3 regions of the Serratia montpellierensis genome follow, and region 3 is predicted to be linked to each of the others. Evidence: predicted binding sites of a transcription regulator. Region 3 holds the regulator's gene; each other region holds the start of a gene.

Region 1 (4,215 bases), on a different contig from region 3:
CACCAGCTTCAGATCCATGCCCAGCTTCGGCTCCAGCTCATTCTTGATGCGTTTGAGCTCGTTGGCGTCGAAGCACTGCAGGTAGACGTTGTCGTTCTTGCCGGTGTAACCGTACTGCTTGAGCACCGCCAGCACTTTGCTGGAGATGTCTTTGCCTTCCTGTTTGTGGAACCACGGCGCCTTGATTTCAGGGTAGATGCCGATGTTTTTGCCGGTCGAATGGTTCAGACCCTGCACGAACTCGATCTCTTCCTGGAAGGTGTGCACGCGGAAGTCGGATTTTCCCATCGGGAAGCGGCCAGGATAACCCTGTACCTTCTTGCCGTTTTCGATTTCAAAGCCTTCGGTGAACTTCAGCGATTTGATCTCTGCCAGCGTAAAGTCGATGGCGTAATAACGGCCGTCTTTACGCGCACGGTCCGGGAAGCGTTCGGCGACGTCGGTGACGCGATCGAGGTAATGGTCGTGCAGCACCACCAGCTCGTTGTCCTTGGTCATCACCAGATCTTGCTCGAGGTAATCGGCGCCCTGCGCGTAGGCCATCGCTTTCGCCGGCAGGGTGTGTTCCGGCAGGTAGCCGCTGGCGCCGCGGTGGGCGATCACCACTTTGTCCGCCGCCTGTGCGGCGCTGACCATTGAGGTGGCGAGAATGATCCCTGTCAGCAGGGCTTTGACTTGAGTCCGCATTCCATTTTCTCCGTGTTGTTGGGGGCAGGGTAGTAAAAAGGCCGCAGGGCGGCCTTTAAATCATGCAAAAGTCGTGTGACGCTTAACCGCGCTTGGCGGCGATTTCCGCGTGGTGTTTCTTTTCGTTCAGCATGGTCAGCAGCAGCAGGATAACCGCCAGCACGCCGCCGCCGATCATCACCATGAAGCCGCCGTCCCAACCGAAGAAGTCCACGGTGTAACCGACGATGGCGCTGGCCGCAACCGAGCCGCCCAGGTAGCCGAACAGGCCGGTGAAGCCCGCGGCGGTGCCGGCGGCTTTCTTCGGCGCCAGCTCCAGCGCGTGCAGGCCGATCAGCATCACCGGGCCGTAGATCAGGAAGCCGATGACCAGCATACAGATCATGTCCACGGTCGGGTTACCGGCCGGGTTCATCCAGAACACCACGGTGGCGATGGTCACCAGCGTCATGAAGAACACGCCGGTGGCGCCGCGGTTGCCTTTGAACACTTTGTCTGACATCCAGCCGCACAGCAGGGTGCCCGGGATACCGGCGTATTCATACAGGAAGTAGGCCCAGGAAGACTTGTCCAGCGCGAAGTGCTTCACTTCTTTCAGGTAGGTCGGCGACCAGTCCAGAATGCCGTAACGCAGCAGGTAGACGAACACGTTGGCGACCGCGATGTACCACAGCAGCTTGTTCGGCAGGATGTACTGCATGAAGATCTGCTTGGCGGTCAGCTCTTCTTCGTCTTTTTCGCTGTAGTCGTCCGGGTAGTCGTTTTTGTACTCTTCAATCGGCGGCAGGCCGCAGGATTGCGGGGTATCGCGCATCAGGGCGAAGGCGATCAGGGCCACCAGGATGGCGCCGAAGGCCGGCATGTACAGCGCCGCGTGCCAGTCGTTGAACCAGGCCATGCCCAGCAGGAACAGCAGCGGCGGCAGGCCGCCACCCACGTTGTGGGCGCAGTTCCAGATGGAGACGATGCCGCCGCGTTCTTTCTGCGACCACCAGTGCACCATGGTGCGGCCGCACGGCGGCCAACCCATGCCCTGGAACCAGCCGCACAGGAACAGCAGAACGAACATCACCGCGATGCTGGAAGTTGCCCACGGTACGAAGCCCATGAACAACATCACCGCCGCCGCCAGGATCAGGCCGGCAGGCAGGAACACCCGCGGGTTGGAACGGTCAGAGACCGAACCCATGATGAATTTGGAGAAGCCGTAGGCGATAGAGATGCCCGACAGCGCGAAGCCGAGGTCGCCGCGGCTGAAGCCTTGTTCGATCAGGTAAGGCATGGCCAGGGTGAAGTTCTTACGCACCAGATAGTAGGCGGCGTAACCGAAGAAGATCCCCAGGAAAATTTGCCAGCGCAGCTTACGGTAGAGCGGATCTACCTTATCGCTCGGCACACGGGCGATGTGTGCGGCTGGCTTAAAAATACTCAACATGAGCGCCTCCGATGGCTTTATCTGTTATCACATCAATATGACCTTTTACGTTCATTTGATGATTGAGCGGATATCGAATGTGGTGTTTTTGTGTTCCATAACGAGCGCCATTGTCATCAAATACGCCTGGTGTCGCTGTGACGAATGGCGCAATTGTTACACTTTCATGAAACCACGGCGGATTTTGAGCGATTCGTTAACGTTATGAAATAGAAAAACGTCCAAAAATCGTGATTATGATCACATTGATGGTTTTTTGTGGTCATTTTTATTTCGTTTTATGTTCGTTATTGTTCCTTATCAAACAAAGACCCCAATAACCGTGGCTCAATAGGCTCATAACTACCGATCCTGAGGGAGCGACATGAGCAGCTATTTTGACGGCGGCGAAACGGATGTGATCATCATCGGCGGCGGCGCCACCGGCGCAGGCATTGCCCGCGACTGTGCGCGGCGCGGCCTGCGCTGCATCTTGCTGGAGCGCCACGACATCGCCACCGGCGCCACCGGCCGCAACCACGGTTTACTGCACAGCGGCGCGCGCTATGCGGTGACCGACGGCGAGTCGGCGCGCGAGTGCATCGAAGAGAACCGCATCCTGAAACGTATCGCTCATCACTGTATCGAGCGCACCGATGGGCTGTTCATCACCCTGCCGCAGGACTCGCTGGACTATCAGCAACAGTTTATCGCCGCCTGTCGCCAGGCTGACATCGACGCCGAAGCGATCGACCCGCAGCTGGCGCTGCGGCTGGAGCCGGCGGCTAACCCGGCGTTGATCGGCGCGGTGCGCGTACCGGACGGCACCGTCGATCCTTTCCGGCTGACCGCCGCCAACATGTTGGACGCGCGCGAACACGGCGCACAGATCCTGACCTACCACCAGGTGGTGGGATTGTTGCGCAGCGGCGATCGGGTAACGGGCGTGCGCGTTTACGACCATCAGAATCAGCGGCGCTATGAGCTGCACGCGTCGGTGGTGGTCAACGCCGCCGGCATCTGGGGCCAGCAGATCGCCGAATACGCCGATTTGCGCATCCGCATGTTCCCGGCCAAGGGGGCGCTGCTGATCCTCGGCCATCGCATCAACAACATGGTGATCAACCGCTGCCGCAAACCGGCGGACGCCGACATCCTGGTGCCGGGCGACACCATCTCGCTGATCGGCACCACCTCGACCCATATCGACTACGACCAAATTGACAACATGCTGGTGACCCCGCAGGAGGTGGACATTCTGATCCGCGAGGGGGCGCTGTTGGCGCCCACCCTGGCGCAGACCCGCATTTTGCGTGCCTATGCCGGGGTGCGGCCGCTGGTAGCCAGCGATGACGATCCCAGCGGGCGCAACGTCAGCCGCGGCATCGTGCTGCTCGATCACGCCGCCCGCGACGGGCTGGAAGGGTTTATCACCATCACCGGCGGCAAGCTGATGACCTACCGCCTGATGGCGGAGTGGGCCACCGACAAGGTGTGCGAAAAGCTTGGCGTAAACCGTCCGTGCACCACCGCGCAGGACGCGTTGCCGGGATCTCGCCAGTCGGCGGAGGAAACGGTGCGCAGCGTGGTTTCACTGCCCGCCAGTATTCGCGGCTCAGCAATTTACCGCCACGGCGATCGCGCCAGCCAGGTGCCGGCGGCCGATCGGCTCGACACCAGCCTGGTGTGCGAATGCGAGGCGGTGACCGCCGGGGAAGTGCGCTATGCGGTCAATTCGCTGACCGTCAATAACCTGGTGGATCTGCGCCGCCGCACCCGCGTCGGCATGGGTACCTGCCAAGGCGAACTCTGCGCCTGCCGCGCCGCCGGGCTGCTGACGCGCTTTAACGTCAGCACGCCGCAGCAATCTATCGCGCAGCTGTCGCAGTTCCTCAACGAACGGTGGAAAGGCGTACGGCCGATCGCCTGGGGCGATGCGTTGCGCGAGAGCGAATTTACCAGTTGGGTTTACCAGGGGTTATGCGGGCTTGAGGCCCAGGCCGACAAGGAGCAGGAGGTGGATGATGCGATTTGACGTAGTGGTGATTGGCGGTGGCCTGGCGGGCCTGAGCTGCGCCATTGCCGTGGCCGAACAGGGCAAACGCTGCGCGGTG
Region 2 (4,215 bases), on a different contig from region 3:
GGCAGGGTGCAATTAACAGACAAGAGAAAATGAAACCTCGTCGGCTGAGAAAACCGATCGCCTCGGTGATTTTTGCTCTGGTATTCGCTGTCTTGCCGAACATCATTCCCTCTCGGCTGCTGCCGACACCGGACATGGCGTGGGAAATGGTTCACAAGTCTAATGAATAGGGTCTCGGCGATCCGCAAGCGCTTTCGACAACCGACCAGCTACTAATGCTTTATGACGCTCGCTGGGTTGTATCTGCGTTTTATGCCAACAACATCGGCCTGATCCGTCACTGCTGAACGTTAACGCCCCTGCGCCGCCAGCGCCTGGGCGCAGGCCCAGGCCGAGCTCCAGGCCCACTGGAAGTTGTAGCCGCCCAACCACCCGGTCACGTCCACCACTTCGCCGATAAAGTAGAGCCCCGGCGCCTTGTGGGCCTCCATCGTCTTGGAGGAAAGTTCATTGGTGTCGACGCCGCCAAGCGTCACTTCCGCCGTGCGGTAGCCTTCGGTACCGTTCGGCTGCACGCGCCAGTTCTGCAACAGATCCACCAGCGCCGCCTGCTGCGGCGCATTCAGCTGCTTCAGCGTCGCCTCCGGCAACTGTCCCAGGGTCTGCAAGCACTCCACCAGCCGCTTCGGCAATTGCAGCGCCAGGGTGTTTTTCAGGCTTTGGTTCGGGTGCTCCCGGCGTTGATCATCCAGGAAGGCCGCCAAATCCAGCTCAGGAAGTAAGTTAACGCTCACATACTCACCCGGTTGCCAGTAGCTGGACAGCTGCAGCACCGCCGGGCCGGACAGGCCGCGATGGGTAAATAGAATGCTTTCACGGAAGCTGACGCCGTTCTCGGCGGTGAGCACCGCCGGCACCGAGACGCCAGACAGCGTCTGCACATGCTCCAGCAGCGGCTTATGCAGGGTAAACGGCACCAGTCCGGCGCGCGTCGGCAGCACCTTGAGGCCGAACTGCTCCGCCAGCTTGTAACCGAACGGCGAAGCGCCCAGCCCCGGCATGGACAATCCGCCGCTGGCCACCACAAGTGAGCGAGCACTTACTTTTTCGCCATTGAGCGCCAGCGCGTAACCGTTCTCGGTTTTCTCCACACCCAGCACTTCGCTGCGCAGGCGCATCGTCACCTGGCCCAGCTCGCACTCTTTGACCAGCAGATCCACCACCTGCTGCGCCGAATCGTCGCAGAACAGCTGCCCCAGCGTTTTTTCATGGTAGGCGATGCCGTAGCGGTTGATCAGATCGATGAAGTCCCACTGGGTGTAGCGCGCCAGCGCCGACTTGCAAAAGTGCGGGTTGTTCGACAGATAGGCCGCCGGTTCGGCGTACATATTGGTAAAGTTACAGCGCCCGCCGCCGGACATCAGGATCTTGCGGCCCGGTTTTTTGCCGTTGTCGAGCAGCAACACGCGGCAACCGAGTTGCCCCGCCTGCGCGGCGCAAAACATGCCGGCGGCGCCCGCCCCAATCACTACGACATCAAACTGTTCCACCTGAGCCTCACTTATCAAAACCACAATCGCGACAAAAGAGCGCCATATTACGCCGTTTCGCCGCCGGTCACCGCCAAATTCACGGCGGCAGATTGTAAAGCCCCGGCGCCGCCAACGCCATAGTAAGAAAATATTACAGAGGTCAGAGGAGATTAACGCGTTGATATTCCATATTTTTGTTATAGGCGCGTCATCGTTTCGTCATGTCCAAATCAAAAAAACGTCATATTTTCCTTTTCCCCGGCACCGGTTGTCACTGATAATGCGCGGCGTTCATGTCCACAAACTGGCGTAACGCTTATGCTGCATTTGTTCGCTGGCCTGGATTTCCATACCGGCCTGATGTTAATTCTCGCATTGTTGTTCGTGTTGTTTTATGAAGCCATCAACGGTTTTCATGATACGGCCAATGCGGTCGCTACAGTTATTTATACCCGCGCCATGCGCTCGCAACTTGCGGTCGTGATGGCAGGTTTGTTCAACTTTCTTGGCGTAATGCTCGGCGGTTTGAGTGTTGCTTACGCCATCGTCCATTTGCTGCCTACCGATCTGTTGTTGAACGTCAGTTCAGCGCACGGATTAGCCATGGTCTTCTCCATGCTGTTGGCGGCAATCATCTGGAACCTCGGCACCTGGTATTTCGGTCTGCCGGCCTCCAGTTCCCATACGCTGATAGGCGCAATCATCGGTGTCGGTTTAACCAACGCCCTGATGACCCACACTTCGGTGGTGGATGCGCTTAACGTCCCGAAAATGATTGGCATTTTCCTTTCTCTGCTGTTCTCGCCGCTGGTCGGCATGATGGTAGCGGGAGTGATGGTGTTCGCCTTGCGCCGCTATTGGAGTGGCACCAAGAAACGCCAGCGTATCCACATGACCCCTGCGGAACGTGAAAAGGTCGACGGCAAACGCAAGCCGCCGTTCTGGACCCGTATCGCACTGATCCTGTCGGCGATTGGCGTCAGCTTCTCGCACGGCGCCAACGACGGCCAGAAAGGCATCGGCCTTATCATGCTGGTGCTGATCGGCGTTGCGCCGGCCGGCTTCGTGGTCAATATGAATGCAACCGGTTATGACATCACCCGTACGCGTGATGCCGTGACCCACCTGCAGCAATATTACCAGCAGCACGGTGACGCACTGTCGCATGCGGTGTCGTTGACGCCGCTGGTGCCAAGCCCGGATGACGAAGCTACGCCTAACAAGCCGGCCGAGTTCCACTGCGACAGTTCGCGCGCCATGCCGGCGATCGAGCTGGCTCAGGGCATGCTCGCCAACCTGCAAAGCTACGATCAGCTGACAGTTGACCAGCGCAGCCACCTGCGCCGCCTGCTGATGTGCGTGACCGACACGGCGGATAAAGTCGCCAAGCTGCCGGAAACCTCATCCGCCGACCAGCGTTTCCTGAAGAACCTGCGTCAGGATCTGCTGCAGACCGTCGAGTACGCGCCGATGTGGATCATCGTCGCCGTCGCGCTGGCACTGTCGCTCGGCACCATGGTGGGCTGGAAACGCGTGGCCACCACCATCGGCGAGAAGATCGGCAAGAAAGGCATGACCTACGCCCAGGGCGTATCGGCCCAGATGACCGCGGCGCTGTCGATCGGCGTGGCGAGTTATACCGGCATGCCGGTCTCCACCACCCACGTCCTCTCTTCGGCGGTTGCCGGGACGATGATCGTGGACGGCGGCGGCGTGCAGAGCAAAACCGTGAAGAACATCCTGTTGGCCTGGGTACTGACCCTGCCAATCTCGATTCTGCTTTCCGGTGCGCTGTATTGGGTTGCGTTAAAGCTGATCTAAGCGATAAGCATCATGAGAAAGGCGGCCGCAGGGCCGCCTTTTTTTTGCCTGCATCAAGGGAAACAGGAAGGCATTAATACCAAATCATCAGCGCTATCAGGCTGATGACCACCAGGCCGCACAGGGCCGAGGTCAGCATAAACTGCCCGCGCACCCGCTCGCAGCGGCGAATAAACTCCGGATCGTGGTGCTCGACATAGCGTTGCGCAAAGATATAGCGCACCAGCCTCAGCTGCTTGCTGGGTTGCCCGTGGGCGGTGAAGAAACCGCCGCCGTCGACGTATTGGTACAGCAGCGGGTCACAGCCGCGCAATACCACCAGCAGCGCGCGCAGAGAAGAGTAATACCGCACCATGTTTACCACACACACCACACATAAGGCCCAAAACAGCGCGACGGTACTGATCATGATTGCCCCCTCAAGGCGTTGTTATCCGCGGCCATCCGCCGGGTCCAACCGCCCTACCTCATTACCCGATACTCTGCTGGAGCTTACCGCTCTCATCCCCTTTTTTGCCTGCACGGACCACGCCCATAACCCACCGCCTCCGGAGACATTGCCGCACCGCACAGAGAGATTTGCACAGCGTGGTTCCACTCAGAGGGGAAATGATGAGGCCCATATCCATCATTGTAGGTTAATGAAACGCAAACTGGCCTGATCAGTGGATAAAATTTACCGCCACGCGTTGAAACACCCCCGCCGGGGCGTGACAACGAACCGCCACCGGCCGGTAATTAGTCGGTTTTTCTGGATAGTCTATCCCGCGCTACGCCGCTGATCTTTCCCCCCACGCTGGCTAGACTCAGGTTTCCGTTACGTTCATCCAAGGAAACTGTTATGGCAAACCATTCAATCAAGGGAAAAACCGTCCTCATCGCCGGCGGCGCCAAAAACCTCGGCGGGCTGATCGCGCGCGAT
Region 3 (4,215 bases):
CGGCGTTGAGGAACGCGGCAAACTGCCCTTGAGACAGCATCATCGATTTGGTGAAGCGGCCGAAGTCCAGCCCGGTGATGGCGGCGGTGATCTCCAGCTTGTCGCGTACCTTATCCGCCAGGATCTTGCCGTCCTCGCGGCGCGCCAGTTCGACCTTCGGCGCCTGCAGATTGCCGTCCGGCGCATTTTTGGCGCGGCGCTGGCTCCAGAAGGCGCGATAGCCGATGCCCTTGACCTCGAATTCAACCTCCGCCAGCGATTCGGCGGTGTGGCGGGTCATCAGCTCATTCTGGCTCGGCGTGACGTTGAGGCGTGGCGTCTGGTGGTACAGCGCCAGGCAAATGGCGTCCAGCAGGGTGGTTTTGCCCGCGCCGGTCGGGCCGGTAATGGCGAACAGACCGTTGCTGGCGAACGGCTCGGCGGTGAAGTCAATTTTCCATTCGCCCTGCAGCGAGTTGAGGTTTTTTAACCGCAGGCTGAGGATCTTCATGAGTTGGTCTCCTCAGGATTGTGCTGCACCGCATCGACCACCTGGCGGAACAGTTGGTGCATCCGCCGTTGGCGCGCTTCGGGCATGTCGGCCTCCTGAGCCAGGCGCCGTTCGAACACCTCGTTGACGCTCAGCTCGTTGAGCGTTTCTTTGTCCTGCTGCGCGATCGCCTGGCGGCGTTGCTCTTTGCTGCGCCGCAGCAGTACCACTTCCACTGGCAGCTCATCCGCCATCAGTTGGATGCGGCGTTGGATATCGCTGAGGTAGTCCTGCGTCGCCACTTCGATATCCAGCCACACCGGCAGCTCGCCGGCATAGTCGGCAAATTGCTGCAGTTGCCGTTCGATCTCGGCCAGATCGCCTTTGATCAGCTGCATGGGCTGGAACTGCGGGATCGTTAACGCGTCTACCCGCTGGAGGGCGCCGTCGGCGAAATCGACCAGGAAGACGCTTTTGGCTTTGCCCAGTTCATCGAAGCTGAGCGGGATCGGCGAGCCGCTATAGCGAATATGTTCCGACTTGGCGACGTTCTGCGCGCGGTGAATGTGGCCCAGCGCGATATAGTCGGCAGGGGGGAAGGCCTGCGCCGGGAAGGCGTCCAGGGTGCCGATATAGATATCGCGCACCGAGTCGGAGGTAGTGACGCCGACGGTGGTCAGGTGGCCGGTGGCGACGATCGGCAGCGGCAGGCCCAGCCGATCGCGGCGCTCGCAGGCCGCCTGATACAGCGCCTGGTAATGTTCGGCGATGGCTTCCTGCAGCGCCTGCTGTTTCTGTACGCCGGATTCGCCGGCGCGGCTGGTGAGCAGATCGCGCGGCCGCAGAAACGGAATGGCGCACAGCACGGCACCCGGCTGACCGTCGCGCCGGTTAAGCACCACGATCTGCTGCTCGATGGCACCCTGCGCGCTCGCGATCACCGTGGTGTTCAGGCAAGAGAGCAGTTCCCGCGATTCGTTCAGCGTCGCGACCGAATCGTGGTTGCCGCCCAACACGACCAACTGGCAGCCGGTGCGCTGCAGGTCCACCACGAAGCGGTTGTACAGCTCGCGGGCGTAGCTGGGTGGCGAGCCGGTATCGAACAGATCCCCGGCGACGATCAGCGCATCCACCTGCTGCTGCTCGATCTGCTCGATCAGCCAGTTCAGAAAAGCCTGGTGCTCGGCGGCGCGGCTTTTGGTGAAAAAGTACTGGCCAAGATGCCAGTCAGAGGTGTGGATCAGGCGCATGACACTCCCGGATGCAAAGATAATGGCGATGATTATAAAGGCCGCGGCGGCGGCTGTCCCGGCGCAATGGCGATGACCATGGAATGATTTTTCTTTGCGCCGGGAAATAATCGCTATGCTTACTGCCTATAACAGCCGCTTTTTTTCATAAAAGTGTCACAAAACTGACGCATAATGGCGCCCGCAAAGTCGCTAACACATTGGCAGGATTGACGATGGCAAGACGCATACTGGTGGTGGAAGACGAAGCGCCGATCCGTGAGATGGTGTGCTTTGTGTTGGAACAGAATGGTTACCAACCGTTGGAAGCCGAGGATTATGACAGCGCCGTGACGCGCCTGTCTGAGCCGTTCCCTGATTTGGTGTTGCTCGACTGGATGTTGCCCGGCGGTTCCGGCATTCAGTTCATCAAACATATGAAGCGCGAAGCGCTGACCCGCGATATCCCGGTCATGATGCTGACCGCGCGCGGCGAAGAGGAAGACCGCGTGCGCGGCCTGGAAGTGGGGGCGGATGATTACATCACCAAGCCGTTCTCGCCGAAGGAGCTGGTGGCGCGCATCAAGGCGGTCATGCGCCGCATTTCACCGATGGCGGTGGAAGAAGTGATTGAAATGCAAGGGCTGAGCCTGGATCCATCCTCCCACCGCGTGATGGCTAACGATCAGGCGTTGGACATGGGGCCGACCGAGTTCAAGCTGCTGCACTTCTTTATGACCCACCCGGAGCGCGTTTATAGCCGCGAGCAGTTGCTTAATCACGTCTGGGGCACTAACGTTTATGTGGAAGACCGTACCGTTGACGTGCATATCCGTCGGCTCCGCAAGGCGTTAGAAACCAGTGGGCATGATAAAATGGTTCAAACCGTTCGGGGCACCGGCTACCGGTTCTCAACGCGCTACTGATCGCGCTGCGCTGGAGAATATGCCGTGTTAGAACGTCTGTCGTGGAAGAGGCTGGCTCTGGAGCTGGCTCTTTTTTGTTTGCCCGCTTTACTGCTGGGGCTGATTTTCGGTCATCTGCCCTGGTTCCTGCTGGCCTCCGCGCTGGCTGCGCTGGTGTGGAATTTCTACAACCAGCTCAAACTCTCCCATTGGCTGTGGATCGACCGCAGCATGACACCGCCGCCTGGCCGCTGGAGCTGGGAGCCGCTGTTTTATGGCCTGTATCAGATGCAGCAGCGCAACCGCCGCCGCCGGCGCGAGCTGGCGCTGCTGATCAAGCGCTTTCGCAGCGGGGCCGAATCGCTGCCGGATGCGGTGGTGATGACCACCGTCGAAGGCAACATCTTCTGGTGTAATGGGCTGGCGCAGCATCTGCTCGGCTTCCGCTGGCCGGAAGACAACGGCCAGCACATCCTCAACCTGCTGCGCTATCCGGAATTCAGCCACTACTTGCAACAGCAGGAGTTCTCGCGCCCGCTGACGCTGCAGCTGAACAACGAACACTACGTCGAATTCCGCGTGATGCCGTATTCCGAAGGGCAGCTGCTGATGGTGGCGCGCGACGTTACCCAGATGCGCCAGCTGGAAGGGGCGCGGCGCAACTTCTTCGCCAACGTCAGCCATGAGCTGCGCACGCCGCTGACGGTGCTGCAGGGCTACCTGGAGATGATGGGCGACGAAGAGCAGGACGGCTCGCTGCGCAGCAAGGCACTGAGCACCATGCAAGAGCAGACCCGCCGCATGGACGGGCTGGTCAAGCAGCTGCTGACGCTGTCGCGCATCGAGGCGGCGCCCAATGTCGACATGAACGAGCGGGTGGATATCCCGCTGATGCTGCGGGTGTTGCAGCGCGAGGCGCAGTCGCTGAGCGGCGGCAATCACGAGATCACCTTCCGGGTGAACGAGCAGCTCAACGTGTTCGGTAATGAAGACCAGTTGCGCAGCGCGGTGTCTAACCTGGTGTACAACGCGGTCAATCACACGCCGAAGGGCACCCACATTGAAGTGAGCTGGCAGCAGACGGCGCACGGCGCGCAGTTCCAGGTCAGCGACAACGGGCCGGGCATCGCCGCCGAACACCTGCCGCGGCTGACCGAGCGTTTTTACCGCGTCGACAAGGCCCGTTCGCGCCAAACCGGCGGCAGCGGGTTGGGGTTGGCGATCGTCAAACACGCGCTCAGCCATCACGATGCGCGGCTGGAGATCCTCAGCGAACCGGGGATTGGCACCCGCTTTATCTTTACCTTACCCAATCGGTTGATTGTTCCCGCCGCTTTATCAGAGAATGCGGTGAAAAATTAACGCGAGACACCGGTATGACCCGAATAACCCGAGGGCTGTTGCTTTGCCTGGCGCTGCTGGCCGGACGCGGCGCGCTGGCGCAGCCCGACGGCATGCTGGCGGGCAACCTGTCCAGCGTCGGTTCCGACACCCTGGCGAATCTGATGGCGCTGTGGGCGCAGGATTTCAGTCAGCATTATCCCAACGTTAACCTGCAGATCCAGGCCGCCGGCTCCTCTACCGCGCCGACCGCCTTGGCGGCGGGCGCCGC

The links. The regulator PhoB, encoded in region 3, activates phosphate uptake and scavenging genes when phosphate is short. The targets are predictions, from matches to a motif close to CTGTCATAAAACTGNCNNAT.
Region 1: glpT (glycerol-3-phosphate transporter) is a predicted target of PhoB. The motif match lies at 2,276-2,295, and genes of this name have one in related genera.
Region 2: pitA (inorganic phosphate transporter PitA) is a predicted target of PhoB. The motif match lies at 1,766-1,785, and genes of this name have one in related genera.

What each region holds. Positions count from the first base shown of each region.
Region 1 is NZ_VOSN01000001.1:62,581-66,795, reverse strand. Features, by position in the region: gene glpQ (glycerophosphodiester phosphodiesterase) at 1-687, opposite strand, end outside; gene glpT (glycerol-3-phosphate transporter) at 770-2,122, opposite strand; gene glpA (anaerobic glycerol-3-phosphate dehydrogenase subunit A) at 2,487-4,136, shown strand; gene glpB (glycerol-3-phosphate dehydrogenase subunit GlpB) at 4,126-4,215, shown strand, end outside.
Region 2 is NZ_VOSN01000004.1:58,010-62,224, reverse strand. Features, by position in the region: gene FUU19_RS04445 (VOC family protein) at 1-16, shown strand, start outside; gene FUU19_RS04440 (aminoacetone oxidase family FAD-binding enzyme) at 291-1,490, opposite strand; gene pitA (inorganic phosphate transporter PitA) at 1,791-3,293, shown strand; gene uspB (universal stress protein UspB) at 3,367-3,702, opposite strand; gene FUU19_RS04425 (SDR family oxidoreductase) at 4,135-4,215, shown strand, end outside.
Region 3 is NZ_VOSN01000005.1:963,786-968,000, reverse strand. Features, by position in the region: gene sbcC (exonuclease subunit SbcC) at 1-490, opposite strand, end outside; gene sbcD (exonuclease subunit SbcD) at 487-1,719, opposite strand; gene phoB (phosphate response regulator transcription factor PhoB) at 1,935-2,624, shown strand; gene phoR (phosphate regulon sensor histidine kinase PhoR) at 2,649-3,965, shown strand; gene FUU19_RS10030 (PstS family phosphate ABC transporter substrate-binding protein) at 3,980-4,215, shown strand, end outside.